3 regions of the Roseburia sp. genome follow, and region 1 is predicted to be linked to each of the others. Evidence: a T-box and tRNA genes for the amino acid it is inferred to sense, from the RefSeq annotation. Region 1 holds a T-box; the other regions hold tRNA genes.
The links. A T-box is a leader RNA that pairs with one kind of tRNA and senses whether it is charged. The one in region 1 lies ahead of thrS (threonine--tRNA ligase), so its partner is inferred to be a tRNA-Thr.
Positions count from the first base shown of each region.

Region 1 (5,219 bases):
GGGTGCAGGAAAGGCGTACTCCTTTATTTCTGCGATCATGCCGCAGGTACTGCCGGCATACATGTCTGTATGTTTATTCTGTTTTGAGGGAAATGTGCGTTACGCAGCAATCCTGGGATATGTTGGAGCAGGCGGACTCGGTCTGATCTTAAATGAAAAGATCGGCTGGCGTGAGTATGACAGTGTAGGAATGATTCTGATCGTTCTGTTTGGTACAGTTCTTATTATTGAAGCAATCAGCCATTATATCAGAAAGAAATTAACGTAGGAGGAACCGGCAAAATGAATGAATCAATCAAAAAAATGTACGAGCAGGAACCAAAGACCTGGTACGCAAAGATCATTGTGGCTTTGATTGTTGCAGCACTTCTTGCATGGTCACTTTCTACGGTTCAGTCTACCGGATCAAACGGAAGCGGACTTTCCGTCGCAGGAAAGATCATCAGCGGAATTTTCCACCCGGATACGAATTTACTGTTTGACCTCTCCACATCCGGTGTTGCTTATCTGTTACTGGAAACCATGTGTATCGCATTCTTAGGAACGATCGTCGGTGCAGTATTATCCATTCCGCTTTCTTTCCTTGCGGCAGCAAATCTGATGCCGAAGCCGGTTGCACTGATCTTCCGTGTATTTATTATGGCAATCCGTACGATTCCGGCATTTGTATACGGACTTATGTTTATCCGTGTGACAGGACCTGGACCATTTGCCGGACTGCTTACCATGTCACTTTGTTCGATCGGTATGATCAGTAAAATGTTTATCGAGAGCATTGAGGATCTGGATACTAAGATCCTGGAATCCTTAGATGCAGCAGGATGTACGATGTTCCAGAAGATCCGTTACGGTATCTTATCCCAGTTGTTCCCGGATTTTATGTCTACTTTGATCTATCGTTTTGACATGAACTTGAGAGATGCAACAGTACTTGGTCTGGTTGGTGCCGGTGGTATCGGTGCACCGCTTATCTTTGCGATGAGTGCATACAAATGGAATCAGGTAGGAGCAATTCTTGCCGGACTGATCGTACTGATCTTAATTATTGAAGTTATCTCATCAAAGATCCGTACAAAATTAGCAAGGGGTTAGTAGTGCGAAAAATCCATATATGAAAGATTTTACGCATACAAATTTGAGTCGCATACTCAAATTTGCAGGTTATTGAAAGGGATAAAACATGCAGCAGAAAAAGTTAAAAATTTATTTTACCTCAGATGTGCACGGATATTTTTATCCGACGACTTATGGGGATATGGATGTAAAACCGGTAGGACTTTTTGGCTGTGCGGCAGATTTTAACAAGGATGATGAGACACTCATCATAGATGGCGGAGATATTTTACAAGGCTCCGCCTTTGCTTATTACTGCCGTCAGGTTGCAAACTCTCCGGAAGTGATCGCAGATATTATGAACGACTGCGGATACGATTATTATACACTTGGCAATCATGACTTTAATTACGGATTAGATTATCAGGCGGCATATCGCAATAGAAATAACGGTGTATGTGTGTGCCAGAATATCATGGATGAGGAAGGAAACACCCTGTTTCCATGGAAACTTCATACGATGAAAAACGGATTGCGCATCGGTATCGCTGGTATTGTAACGGATTATGTAAATATCTGGGAAAAAGAAGAAAACATAAAAGGAATCCATATTACAGATCCTTTTGAGGCAGCGAAGAGGGCACTTGCCCAGATGAAAGAGCGGACAGATCTTACGATCTGCATCTATCACGGAGGTTTTGAGTGTGATTTAGAAAGCGGAGCGGTGCTTTCTAAGACGACTGAAAATGTGGGTTACAGGATCTGTAAGGAACTGGATTTTGATATCTTACTGACCGGACATCAGCATATGTCTGTGCCTGGAAGAGAGCTGTTTGGAACTTATACAGTACAGCCATGTGATAATGCAAAAGAATATCAGTATCTGGAGGTCACCGTGACAGAGGATAAAAAGAGCATCAGGTCCGAATTGCGGCAGTCAGATCCCACAAAGGGGGCTGGGCTTGCAGATAAATACCGTTCTACGGAAAATTCCGTGCAGGCATGGTTAAATCAGCCAATTGGTCATTTGAGCCGTGCAATCATGCCGGAAGAAAAGGCAAAAATGGCATTGTATGGCTCACCGATCGCCGACTTTTTAAACCGTATCCAGCTTCATTTTTCGGGAGCAATGTTATCGTCCGTCGGTCTGGCAAATGAAATCGCAGGTTTCCGCAGTGAAGTGAGCACACGCGATATCATAGCCACTTATCCATATCCGAATACACTTGTGGTCTGTGAGATCACGGGTGCACAGCTAAAGACAGTAATGGAGCGCAGTGCAGAATACTTTGCATATGATAACGAAGGAAATGTCTGTGTTTCCGACAGCTTCCTGGTTCCAAAGGTGGAACATTATAATTATGACTATTATATGGGTGTGGATTTTGAAATCAATCCAAAAAACCCGGTCGGAAGCAGGATCGTGGGGCTTTCAAGAGACGGAAAGCCGGTTTTAGATGAAGATAAATTTACATTATGCCTGAATAATTACCGTTACAGCGGTGCTGGTGGATATGATGTTTACACAGAATGTCCGCTGGTCAAAGAAATCAATGTGGAGATGGTGGAACTGATCATGGATTATTTCCACGAATATCCATATATTGAGGTGTGATGTATGAAAGAATAAACTTGACAGAATGCATTCTATGAAATAAAATCAAAGAAACGCATTGAAGAGAAGAGTACTGATCGGAAATTTTAAAGAGAGAGATACATTTTGGTGTGAGTATCTTAAAATGGAACTTCAGGAAGACCACCTCTGAGCGGCCCTAATCCGGTCCGGTGATTCCGTTATCATCAAAATGAGTGATTTTCCACATGGAGATAAACGGGGTGGAACCGCGGATAAAAATGTTTATTCGTCCCTTATACAGATATGTTGTCTGTATAAGGGACTTTTTAGTTTAGGAAAAGGAGATTAATCATGGTAGATTTTAAAGAAGACGAGAGACTGAATACGCTCAACCATTCCTGTGCACATGTGATGGCACAGGCAGTAAAACACTTATATCCGAACGCAAAGTTCTGGGTAGGACCTGTTGTAAAAGAAGGATTTTATTATGATATCGATCTTGGCGATACTGCTGTCAATGATGATGTGATCGCAGCGATCGAAAAAGAGATGAAAAAAGTCTGCAAAGAAGGTAAAAAGATTTACAGACGTGAGATCTCAAAAGCAGAAGCGTTAGAGCTTTTTAAAGATGATGAGTACAAACTTGACCTGATCGATGGTTTAGAGGATGGAAATATTTCCGTATACGATCAGGGCGATTTCACGGATCTCTGCCGTGGACCGCATGTTGACAATACCAAATTATGTAAAAACTTTAAACTGATCAAATATTCCGGTGTTTACTGGAAAGGTGATGCAAATAACCATGTAATGCAGCGTATCTACGGTGTATGTTTCCCGACTGCAGAAGAGTTAGAGGAGCATTTAAAACTTTTAGAGGAAGCAAAAGACCGTGATCACAGAAAGATTGGTAAAGAGATGCACCTGTTTATGTCTGACGATCTGGTTGGACGCGGACTTCCGATGTTTCTTCCAAAAGGATACACGGTATGGCAGGAACTTGAAAATTATATCAAAGCGAAAGAGCGCAAACTTGGTTATCTTCACGTTATGACACCTTGTGTTGGTACCGTAAATCTTTATAAAACTTCCGGTCACTGGGATCACTACAAAGAGAATATGTTCCCGGCAATGGAAATGGAGGGTGAATCTTTTGTACTCCGTCCGATGAACTGCCCGCATCACATGATGATCTATGCGAACAGAATGCATTCCTATAAAGATCTGCCGATCCGTATCGGCGAGATCGCACATGACTTCCGTTTTGAGGCAAGTGGAACCTTAAAAGGTATCGAGAGAGGAAGACATTTCTGCCAGAATGATGCCCATCTGTTTGTAACACCGGAGCAGATCGAATCTGAGTTTGCAAAAGTGGTAGAGCTGATCTTTGATACTTACAAAGATTTCAATATCACAGATTACCGCTGTGTACTCTCCTTAAGAGATCCGGAAGATAAAGTCAAATACCATGATGATGATGAGATGTGGAACAATGCAGAGAATGCACTCCGTAAAGTACTTGACGATATCGGTATCGAGTATACAGAAGAGATCGGCGAGGCTGCTTTCTACGGACCAAAACTTGACGTTAATGTAAAACCGGCGATCGGTAATGAGTATACACTTTCAACCTGTCAGTTAGACTTCTGTCTGCCGGCAAAATTCAACCTGTCTTATATTGACAGCGACGGAACCAAGAAAACACCGGTTGTTTTACACAGAGCGATTTTAGGTTCTCTCGATCGTTTCATGGCATACATTTTAGAGGAAACAAAAGGAAACCTGCCGTTATGGTTAGCTCCGGTTCAGGCTAAGATCCTTCCGGTCAAGAATGAGGATGAGGAACTCAACGCATACTCTCATGACTTATACAAATATCTCGATGATAGCGGAATCCGTGTTGAGATCGATGAGAGAAACGAGAAACTCGGCTACCGTATCCGTGAAGCACAGATGGAGAAAGTGCCGTATCTGTTAGTGCTTGGTAAGAACGAAGCAGCTGACGGAACCGTAAGCTACAGACTGCATGGAGAGCAGAATTCCACCACAGTTTCCAAGGAAGATTTCCTTGCACTGTTAAAAGAGGATATCCGCACAAAGAAGATCAATCCTGCAGCATTAAAATAAACAGAAATATGAAAATGCGGTGTGTCCGGTAGGATGTGCCGCATTTTTTCAGTCAGACAGGAAACAAAAACCTGATAAATAAATTGTCAAAGATGTATATTGTAATCAAAATTAAATGATAGTAGAATGGTATTAATATAAAATCGTTTATGAGAATAAATCAGAAAGAACAAAGGAGGATATTGATGTGACCCTAAGTGGAAAAGTATCATTAAAGGTAAAAATGACGATTCTGATTATTGAGATTTTAATAATCGGATTATATGGAGTAGTTGTCGGAGCAAAAAATATGGGTACTATCCGTAATGATGCGATCACCAGCATGGAAGAATATGTAAGTGAGGAACACCCGGAATATTCCCAGGAAGAAATACAACAGGAACTGCAGCCGATATTGCAGAAAATGCAGCAGGAAAAGAAAGCAAAACAGGATCAGTTTTTCTATTTTATGGTTATTATGTGC
Region 1 covers NZ_JBGLEJ010000004.1:1,244,484-1,249,702, reverse strand. Annotated here, with positions in the region: gene phnE (phosphonate ABC transporter, permease protein PhnE) at 1-268, shown strand, start outside; gene phnE (phosphonate ABC transporter, permease protein PhnE) at 283-1,092, shown strand; gene ACDD58_RS09355 (bifunctional UDP-sugar hydrolase/5'-nucleotidase) at 1,181-2,668, shown strand; T-box leader at 2,718-2,926, shown strand; gene thrS (threonine--tRNA ligase) at 2,981-4,756, shown strand; gene ACDD58_RS09345 (methyl-accepting chemotaxis protein) at 4,944-5,219, shown strand, end outside.

Region 2 (5,219 bases), 370 kb from region 1:
GCGAGCGAAATGGAAAGAGGCCAAACCATGGTGCGTGCACCGTGGGGTTCGGACCGCATAATTGATTCGTTAATCCTAGCAGAAAGGTTTTGGGAAAGCCTGCCAGAGAGGGTGAAAGCCCCGTAAGCGAAAGGAAAGATGACATGGCGGTATCCAGAGTACATCGAGACACGAGAAACCTTGATGGAATGAGCGGGGACCACCCCGTAAGCCTAAATACTCCTTAGTGACCGATAGCGCATAGTACTGTGAAGGAAAGGTGAAAAGGACCCCGGGAGGGGAGTGAAAGAGAACCTGAAACCCTGTGTTTACAAGCTGTGGAACATCTTTATATGATGAACCGCGTACTTTTTGTAGAACGGTCCGGCGAGTTACGCGTGCCGGCAAGGTTAAGCACTTAAGGTGTGGAGCCGAAGAGAAATCGAGTCTGAACAGGGCGTTCAGTCAGCACGCGTAGACCCGAAACCGGGTGATCTACCCATGTCCAGGTTGAAGTTGCCGTAAAAGGCAATGGAGGACCGAACGCACATCCGTTGAAAAGGGTGGCGATGAGGTGTGGGTAGGGGAGAAATTCCAATCGAACCCGGAGATAGCTGGTTCTCCTCGAAATAGCTTTAGGGCTAGCCTCATTTTAGTCTTATGGAGGTAGAGCACTGAATTTCCGCGGGGGCGTCAAAGCTTACCAAAGAATATCAAACTCCGAATGCCATGTAGATGATGAATGGGAGTCAGACTGCACGAGATAAGTTGGGTGGTCAAAAGGGAAAGAGCCCAGACCTACAGCTAAGGTCCCAAAGTGCGTGTTAAGTGGAAAAGGATGTGGGATTTCAAAGACAACCAGGATGTTGGCTCAGAAGCAGCCATACATTCAAAGAGTGCGTAACAGCTCACTGGTCGAGAGGTCCTGCGCCGAAAATGTCCGGGGCTGAAACACGACACCGAAGCTTAGGAATCACATAGTGATTGGTAGAGGAGCATTCTTAAGACCGACGAAGCTGTACCGGAAGGAGCAGTGGAGGGATAAGAAGAGAGAATGCCGGAATGAGTAGCGAGAGGAAGGTGGGAATCCTTCCGGCCGAATATCTAAGGTTTCCAGAGTAAAGCTGATCTGCTCTGGGTAAGTCGGGGCCTAAGGAGAGGTCGAAAGACGTATCCGATGGACAACAGGTTTAGATTCCTGTACCACATATAAACAGAACTGTGGGGACGCATGTGGAAAGCATAAGCCGGGAATGGAAATACCGGTACAAGCGGAAGAGGTGTCAGGCTGGCAAATCCGCCTGATAAGCCAAAGACGTGATGTGCAGCGAAATAAAAGTAGCGAAGTGTGTGAGCCATGTGCCGAGAAAAGCCGCTATTGTTTTATATGTGCCCGTACCGTAAACCGACACAGGTGGATGAGGAGAGAATCCTAAGGCCGACGGAAGAAGCATTGTTAAGGAACTCGGCAAAATGACCCCGTAACTTCGGGAGAAGGGGTGCCCACTTCAGGGTGGGCCGCAGAGAATAGGCTCAAGCAACTGTTTAGCAAAAACACAGGTCTATGCGAAACCGTAAGGTGAAGTATATGGGCTGACGCCTGCCCGGTGCTGGAAGGTTAAGAGGAGAGGTTAGTCGCAAGATGAAGCTTTGAATTTAAGCCCCAGTAAACGGCGGCCGTAACTATAACGGTCCTAAGGTAGCGAAATTCCTTGTCGGGTAAGTTCCGACCCGCACGAAAGGCGTAATGATTTGAGCACTGTCTCGACAATGCATCCGGTGAAATTGAAGTACCAGTGAAGATGCTGGTTACCCGCGCCAGGACGGAAAGACCCCATGGAGCTTTACTCCAGTTTGGTACTGGGATTCGGTACTGCACGTACAGGATAGGTGGGAGACTGAGAACTTGGGACGCCAGTTTCAAGGGAGTCGCTGTTGGGATACCACCCCTGCAGTATTGGGTTTCTAACCAGCCGCTGTGATCCAGCGGTGGGACAATGCCAGGCGGGGAGTTTGACTGGGGCGGTCGCCTCCGAAAGGGTATCGGAGGCGCTCAAAGGTTCCCTCAGAATGGTCGGAAACCATTTGAAGAGTGCAAAGGCAGAAGGGAGCTTGACTGCGACACCGACGGGTGGAGCAGGTACGAAAGTAGGACTTAGTGATCCGGTGGCATAAAGTGGGATTGCCATCGCTCAACGGATAAAAGCTACCCTGGGGATAACAGGCTTATCACTCCCAAGAGTTCACATCGACGGAGTGGTTTGGCACCTCGATGTCGGCTCATCGCATCCTGGGGCTGTAGCAGGTCCCAAGGGTTGGGCTGTTCGCCCATTAAAGCGGTACGCGAGCTGGGTTCAGAACGTCGTGAGACAGTTCGGTCCCTATCCGGCGCGGGCGGAGGATATTTGAGAGGAGCTGTCCTTAGTACGAGAGGACCGGGATGGACGGACCACTGGTGTATCTGCTGTCGACCAACGGCATGGCAGAGTAGCCAAGTCCGGAAGGGATAAACGCTGAAGGCATCTAAGCGTGAAGCCCCCCTCAAGATGAGATATCCCTCACAAAAGTGAGTAAGATCCCTTGAAGAGTACAAGGTAGATAGGGCAGAGGTGGAAGCACGGTAACGTGTGGAGCTGACTGTTACTAATCGATCGAGGGCTTGACCAAATAGAATCGAAGATCTGTATGAAGTTTTGAAGGTACTAACTTCAATGGCCTAATGGCTCAGTTGGTTAGAGCGCCGCCCTGTCACGGCGGAGGTCGCGGGTTCGAGTCCCGCTTGGGTCGTTTAAATATGGGATCTTAGCTCAGCTGGGAGAGCATCTGCCTTACAAGCAGAGGGTCATAGGTTCGAGCCCTATAGGTCCCATTTATAAAATTTTTAGATATGCCGATGTGGCTCAATTGGCAGAGCAGCTGATTTGTAATCAGCAGGTTATCGGTTCGAGTCCGATCATCGGCTTTTCTCAATTTATTTTGAGAATTAAAATGAGTCAATTTCATATTGAACGTTTTAAATGGGCAGATTCCCGAGTGGCCAAAGGGGACAGACTGTAAATCTGCTGCAATTTGCTTCGGTGGTTCGAATCCACCTCTGCCCATTCTCTTTTTGAAGAGAATAATTATTATCGCGGGATGGAGCAGTCTGGAAGCTCGTCGGGCTCATAACCCGAAGGTCATAGGTTCAAATCCTATTCCCGCAACTCGGATTTAAATATCGTATTTGCCCAGTTAGCTCAGTTGGTAGAGCAGAGGACTGAAAATCCTCGTGTCTCTGGTTCGATTCCGGAACTGGGCATTCAAAAAAATATGGGATATTAGCTCAGTTGGTAGAGCACTTGACTTTTAATCAAGTTGTCCGGGGTTCGAATCCCCGATGTCTCATTAGTAAAAAAGAAATGTCACTCATAAGAGTGGCATTTTTCTTTTATTTAGAAACAGCAAGGGAAAGTCTGTGATTTCTGAATCCCTGATGTTTTATTGATGGGAGAAGCATTGTGAGAGGATATGGGGAAAATGAATAAATATGACAAAAGTTTAGAAATGTGGAATCAGTATTTTTTGACAGAAGATATATTGGCTCCAATAAATTTTGAAAAAGGGTGGAAAACTTCTTGTGAAGCTAAATCCGTATATTACGGATGAACAGATAGAAGAATATGGTATAAAAAAGATTGGTGATAATCTATTAGATGATGGCATGATTCTATGGAATAATACCAATGAAATGTGGATCAGTATTTTTCAGAAAAAATATTCAATTATTCGTTATGAAGAAATAATTTATGAGGAATATGCACAGATGAATCGTATGTATTTACTTGAAAGGAGGAGCCAGTAAAACGGGGGATGTTTTACTGGCTTTAGTTATGAAAAAAAGAAAATGTTTTATGTGAAAAAGGTTTATTTCCTTTTGACATTATTTATAGTAATCGAAGTTCATGATGGAATTGTGGTAAATTTTTGAAAAAAGTGTGAAATGCATTTTATTAAGGAACCGTAAAAGATACGAAAAAAGAAATGTAGACTTTTTTTGGTATTTTGGACTATATTTTGGATTCAATTCAGGGTAAAAATAAAATAATTATAAACAAATGAAATATTCAATTCCCAAAACATAAAAAAACACACAAAAAACAGAAAATAAAATTGTATAAAATTACCAAAATGGGCTCCATGATTTTCACTATGACAAAAAATTGACAAGTGGAAAAATTTTAAATAAAATACAGCGAAGTGTAGGAACGAAGGGAAGTGAGAATACGGAGGAATTATCGAAAGCGCTGATGGAAGAGCTGAACTGTGAAACTGCTTTTACGATTCCGGTATTTGGAGGTATTCCGGTTGCCGAATCGGTAGTAGTAACATGGGTTATTATGGCAGTTCTTTTGATAGCGGCATTTTTCTTAGGAAGAAATCTGCGTGTAGAGAACGTAGGAAAACGTCAGTTAGCAGTGGAGACAGTTATTGGCGGATTGCATAACTTCTTTTACGATTTACTTGGAGAGGAAGGAAAACGTTATATTCCTTATTTAATGACAGTAGGAATTTATATTGCAATCGCGAATATGATCGGACTGTTCGGACTGAAATCCCCGACAAAGGATGTCGGTGTTACCGGTGCGCTTGCATTGATGAGTATTGTACTGATCGAATATTCGGGAGTACATGCGAAAGGAATGAAAGGTTTTCTGAAGAGTTTCGCCGAACCGATACCACTTATGCTGCCAATGAATATATTGGAGATTTTTATTCGTCCATTATCATTGTGTATGCGTCTTTTTGGTAACATTTTAGGAGCATTTGTCATTATGGAGCTGATCAAGATCGTGGCACCGCTTTTCGTGCCGGTTCCGCTCAGTCTGTATTTTGACTTGTTTGACGGATTTATTCAGGCATATGTATTTGTATTTTTAACATCCTTATTTATTAAGGAAAGCATCGAGTAGAAGTTAAAGCAAAATTAAAAACGAAAAAGGAGAATTTTATCATGACATCATTAATCGCTATTGGAGCAGGAATCGCAGCATTAACAGGTATTGGAGCAGGTATCGGTATCGGTCTTGCAACATCTAAGGCAACAGACGCTATCGCAAGACAGCCGGAAGCAGACGGAAAGATCACAAAAGCATTATTACTTGGTTGTGCACTTGCCGAAGGTACTGCAATTTTCGGTATGGTTGTTGCAATTTTAATCATCTTATTCTTAGGTTAAGGAAAGGGTCTGGTAGAGAATGCAA
Region 2 covers NZ_JBGLEJ010000004.1:1,609,914-1,615,132, forward strand. Annotated here, with positions in the region: rRNA gene ACDD58_RS11075 (23S ribosomal RNA) at 1-2,646, shown strand, start outside; tRNA gene ACDD58_RS11080 (tRNA-Asp) at 2,693-2,766, shown strand; tRNA gene ACDD58_RS11085 (tRNA-Val) at 2,776-2,848, shown strand; tRNA gene ACDD58_RS11090 (tRNA-Thr) at 2,869-2,941, shown strand; tRNA gene ACDD58_RS11095 (tRNA-Tyr) at 2,999-3,080, shown strand; tRNA gene ACDD58_RS11100 (tRNA-Met) at 3,109-3,182, shown strand; tRNA gene ACDD58_RS11105 (tRNA-Phe) at 3,205-3,277, shown strand; tRNA gene ACDD58_RS11110 (tRNA-Lys) at 3,291-3,363, shown strand; gene ACDD58_RS11115 (hypothetical protein) at 3,596-3,820, shown strand; gene ACDD58_RS11120 (F0F1 ATP synthase subunit A) at 4,266-4,928, shown strand; gene atpE (ATP synthase F0 subunit C) at 4,970-5,194, shown strand; gene atpF (F0F1 ATP synthase subunit B) at 5,214-5,219, shown strand, end outside.
Region 2: it has a tRNA-Thr gene. The T-box ahead of thrS (threonine--tRNA ligase) is inferred to sense a tRNA for this amino acid. The anticodon was not compared.

Region 3 (5,219 bases), 310 kb from region 1:
AGACTGCACGAGATAAGTTGGGTGGTCAAAAGGGAAAGAGCCCAGACCTACAGCTAAGGTCCCAAAGTGCGTGTTAAGTGGAAAAGGATGTGGGATTTCAAAGACAACCAGGATGTTGGCTCAGAAGCAGCCATACATTCAAAGAGTGCGTAACAGCTCACTGGTCGAGAGGTCCTGCGCCGAAAATGTCCGGGGCTGAAACACGACACCGAAGCTTAGGAATCACATAGTGATTGGTAGAGGAGCATTCTTAAGACCGACGAAGCTGTACCGGAAGGAGCAGTGGAGGGATAAGAAGAGAGAATGCCGGAATGAGTAGCGAGAGGAAGGTGGGAATCCTTCCGGCCGAATATCTAAGGTTTCCAGAGTAAAGCTGATCTGCTCTGGGTAAGTCGGGGCCTAAGGAGAGGTCGAAAGACGTATCCGATGGACAACAGGTTTAGATTCCTGTACCACATATAAACAGAACTGTGGGGACGCATGTGGAAAGCATAAGCCGGGAATGGAAATACCGGTACAAGCGGAAGAGGTGTCAGGCTGGCAAATCCACCTGATAAGCCAAAGACGTGATGTGTAGCGAAATAAAAGTAGCGAAGTGTGTGAGCCATGTGCCGAGAAAAGCCGCTATTGTTTTATATGTGCCCGTACCGTAAACCGACACAGGTGGATGAGGAGAGAATCCTAAGGCCGACGGAAGAAGCATTGTTAAGGAACTCGGCAAAATGACCCCGTAACTTCGGGAGAAGGGGTGCCCACTTCAGGGTGGGCCGCAGAGAATAGGCTCAAGCAACTGTTTAGCAAAAACACAGGTCTATGCGAAACCGTAAGGTGAAGTATATGGGCTGACGCCTGCCCGGTGCTGGAAGGTTAAGAGGAGAGGTTAGTCGCAAGATGAAGCTTTGAATTTAAGCCCCAGTAAACGGCGGCCGTAACTATAACGGTCCTAAGGTAGCGAAATTCCTTGTCGGGTAAGTTCCGACCCGCACGAAAGGCGTAATGATTTGAGCACTGTCTCGACAATGCATCCGGTGAAATTGAAGTACCAGTGAAGATGCTGGTTACCCGCGCCAGGACGGAAAGACCCCATGGAGCTTTACTCCAGTTTGGTACTGGGATTCGGTACTGCACGTACAGGATAGGTGGGAGACTGAGAACTTGGGACGCCAGTTTCAAGGGAGTCGCTGTTGGGATACCACCCCTGCAGTATTGGGTTTCTAACCAGCCGCTGTGATCCAGCGGTGGGACAATGCCAGGCGGGGAGTTTGACTGGGGCGGTCGCCTCCGAAAGGGTATCGGAGGCGCTCAAAGGTTCCCTCAGAATGGTCGGAAACCATTTGAAGAGTGCAAAGGCAGAAGGGAGCTTGACTGCGACACCGACGGGTGGAGCAGGTACGAAAGTAGGACTTAGTGATCCGGTGGCATAAAGTGGGATTGCCATCGCTCAACGGATAAAAGCTACCCTGGGGATAACAGGCTTATCACTCCCAAGAGTTCACATCGACGGAGTGGTTTGGCACCTCGATGTCGGCTCATCGCATCCTGGGGCTGTAGCAGGTCCCAAGGGTTGGGCTGTTCGCCCATTAAAGCGGTACGCGAGCTGGGTTCAGAACGTCGTGAGACAGTTCGGTCCCTATCCGGCGCGGGCGGAGGATATTTGAGAGGAGCTGTCCTTAGTACGAGAGGACCGGGATGGACGGACCACTGGTGTATCTGCTGTCGACCAACGGCATGGCAGAGTAGCCAAGTCCGGAAGGGATAAACGCTGAAGGCATCTAAGCGTGAAGCCCCCCTCAAGATGAGATATCCCTTCCATAAGGAAGTAAGATCCCTTGAAGAGTACAAGGTAGATAGGGCAGAGGTGGAAGCACGGTAACGTGTGGAGCTGACTGTTACTAATCGATCGAGGGCTTGACCAAATAATAGCGAACGATGTTCGCATTGGAAGTTGCTTCGCAACTTCACAGATTATGTTATTGATGGTGTTCTGTATGAAGTTTTGAAGGTACTAAGAAAATACCTTTAGATTATTCCTCGATAGCTCAGTTGGTAGAGCACGCGGCTGTTAACCGCGCTGTCGTAGGTTCGAGTCCTACTCGGGGAGTTTTTTTAATGAAAGAATAAAGATAAGGCTCCGTGGTCAAGCGGTTAAGACATCGCCCTTTCACGGCGGTAACACGGGTTCGATTCCCGTCGGAGTCATTCAGGAATATAAAGAAATAAAGTATTGACAGATTTGTATTCTTGGTATATATTTAGGCAGTAATATTAATAGCATAAAGTATGTTGTTGATAGAATACGTGCCGATGTGGCTCAATTGGCAGAGCAGCTGATTTGTAATCAGCAGGTTATCGGTTCGAGTCCGATCATCGGCTTTAAACATTTGGACCATTAGCTCAGTTGGTTAGAGCAACCGGCTCATAACCGGTCGGTCCTGGGTTCGAGTCCCCGATGGTCCACTAACTAAATAAGGCCTAATGGCTCAGTTGGTTAGAGCGCCGCCCTGTCACGGCGGAGGTCGCGGGTTCGAGTCCCGCTTGGGTCGTTTTGCAGTGAGGAAAATGTGAGTGTGTATGCCAGTTCTACGAACTGCCATCCCGCGCTAACGCTCGGATAAAATAAAAGATTCTGAGTCTTAGCCATGCAAGCATGTCACAACTCAGAATCTTTTATTTTAGCACTCACTACAAGTAATCGCGTGGGATCTTAGCTCAGCTGGGAGAGCATCTGCCTTACAAGCAGAGGGTCATAGGTTCGAGCCCTATAGGTCCCATTCAATGAGTTTATCTCATTATGCCGGCGTGGCGGAACTGGCAGACGCGCAGGACTTAAAATCCTGTTGTAGAAATACAGTACCGGTTCGATTCCGGTCGCCGGCATTGTATCTGGTTTCAGATACAATGAATTAAATATGTGTGCGTAGCTCAGCTGGATAGAGCACTTGGCTACGGACCAAGGTGTCGGGAGTTCGAATCTTCTCGCGCACGTATGTATGGAGACATGATTTATCATGTCTCTTTTTCTATATATAATTTAAAAAAGTTCTTGACGTAATCTCCTCTCTTGTGCTATCATATACGTTGCACTATTGTGGTGCAGTGGACTTAGTGCGCTTATTCGCAGGAGTCCGGTAACGTTATAAACAACGGGTTCTGCCCTTATGTTAATAAAAACGAGAGGTGAAACGTCAAATGGAGAAAAACAGAATACGACCAGTCAAAGCCGGTAAAGGCATGCGTATGAGTTACTCAAGACAGAAAGAGGTATTGGAAATGCCGAATCTGATAGAGGTTCAGAAAGACTCCTATCAGTGGTTTTTAAAAGAAGGCTTAAAAGAAGTTTTCGACGATATCTCCCCGATCGCAGATTACAGCGGTCACTTGAGTCTGGAATTTGTTGATTTTACATTATGTGAATCAGATGTAAAATATACAATTCCGGAGTGCAAAGAGAGAGATGCAACTTATGCAGCACCTTTAAAGGTAAAGGTAAGACTTCACAACAAAGAAACAGATGAGATTAATGAACATGAGATTTTCATGGGTGATCTTCCTTTGATGACCGAGACAGGTACTTTCGTAATCAACGGAGCCGAGCGTGTTATCGTCAGCCAGTTGGTACGTTCTCCGGGTATCTATTACGGTATTGCTCACGATAAAGTGGGTAAAAAGCTGTATTCCTGTACCGTGATCCCGAACCGTGGTGCATGGTTAGAGTATGAGACAGACTCCAATGACGTATTCTATGTTCGTGTTGATAGAACGAGAAAGGTGCCGATCACAGTATTGATCCGTGCACTTGGTATCGGAACCAATCAGGAAATCATCGATCTGTTTGGTGAGGAACCGAAGATTCTTGCAAGTTTTGGAAAAGACGTTGCAACAAATTATGAGGAAGGTCTTCTTGAGTTATATAAGAAAATCAGACCAGGCGAGCCGCTTACAGTTGAAAGTGCGGAGAGCCTTATTTCTGCTATGTTCTTTGATCCGCGAAGATATGACCTTGCAAAAGTAGGCCGTTACAAATTTAATAAGAAACTTATGTTAAAGAACCGTATCAACGGACAGGTTCTCGCAGAGGATGTTGTAAATCTTGCAACTGGTGAGATCATTGCAGAGGCTGGTACGGAAGTGACAAGAAGTCTTGCAGATGATATCCAGAATGCAGCTGTTCCATATGTATGGATTCAGACAGAGACTAGAAATGTCAAAGTTCTTTCTTCCATGATGGTTGATTTAAGAACATATGTGGACTGCAATCCAAAAGACCTTGGTATCACCGAGCTGGTGTACTATCCGGTACTTGCTCAGTTGATGGAAGAACATACAGATATTGATGAATTAAAAGAAGCGATCAAAAAGAATGTGCATGACCTGATTCCGAAGCATATTACAAAGGATGATATTTTTGCATCCATTAACTACAATATGCACTTAGAGTATGGTATCGGTAATGATGATGATATCGATCACCTTGGAAACAGACGTATCCGTGCAGTTGGTGAGTTATTACAGAACCAGTATCGTATCGGTCTTTCCAGATTAGAGAGAGTTGTTCGTGAGAGAATGACTACTTTAGATTTAGACGGTATTTCTCCACAGAGTCTGATCAATATTAAACCGGTAACAGCAGCGGTAAAAGAGTTCTTTGGTTCTTCCCAGTTGTCACAGTTTATGGATCAGAACAACCCATTAGGTGAGCTGACACATAAGAGACGTCTTTCTGCATTAGGACCTGGTGGTCTTTCCAGAGACCGTGCCGGATTCGAGGTACGAGATGTACATTATTCCCATTACGGAAGAATGTGCCCGATCGAGACGCCTGAGGGACCAAACATCGGTCTTATCAACTCACTGGCAAGTTATGCAAGAATTAACGAGTATGGTTTCGTAGAGGCACCATACCGTAAAATCGATAAATCAGATCCTAAGAATCCGCGTGTCACAGACGAAGTAGTTTATATGACAGCAGATGAAGAGGATAATTACCATGTAGCGCAGGCGAATGAGGCACTGGATGCAGAAGGACATTTTGTCCGTAATTCCGTATCTGGTCGTTACAGAGAGGAAACACAGGAGTATGAGAAGACTATGTTTGATTACATGGACGTATCTCCGAAGATGGTATTCTCTGTCGCAACAGCACTTATTCCGTTCTTACAGAACGATGATGCAAACCGTGCGCTGATGGGATCTAACATGCAGCGTCAGGCAGTGCCGCT
Region 3 covers NZ_JBGLEJ010000004.1:933,865-939,083, reverse strand. Annotated here, with positions in the region: rRNA gene ACDD58_RS07710 (23S ribosomal RNA) at 1-1,916, shown strand, start outside; tRNA gene ACDD58_RS07705 (tRNA-Asn) at 2,029-2,101, shown strand; tRNA gene ACDD58_RS07700 (tRNA-Glu) at 2,128-2,199, shown strand; tRNA gene ACDD58_RS07695 (tRNA-Thr) at 2,301-2,373, shown strand; tRNA gene ACDD58_RS07690 (tRNA-Ile) at 2,384-2,457, shown strand; tRNA gene ACDD58_RS07685 (tRNA-Asp) at 2,470-2,543, shown strand; tRNA gene ACDD58_RS07680 (tRNA-Val) at 2,699-2,771, shown strand; tRNA gene ACDD58_RS07675 (tRNA-Leu) at 2,794-2,877, shown strand; tRNA gene ACDD58_RS07670 (tRNA-Arg) at 2,912-2,985, shown strand; gene ACDD58_RS07665 (DNA-directed RNA polymerase subunit beta) at 3,190-5,219, shown strand, end outside.
Region 3: it has a tRNA-Thr gene. The T-box ahead of thrS (threonine--tRNA ligase) is inferred to sense a tRNA for this amino acid. The anticodon was not compared.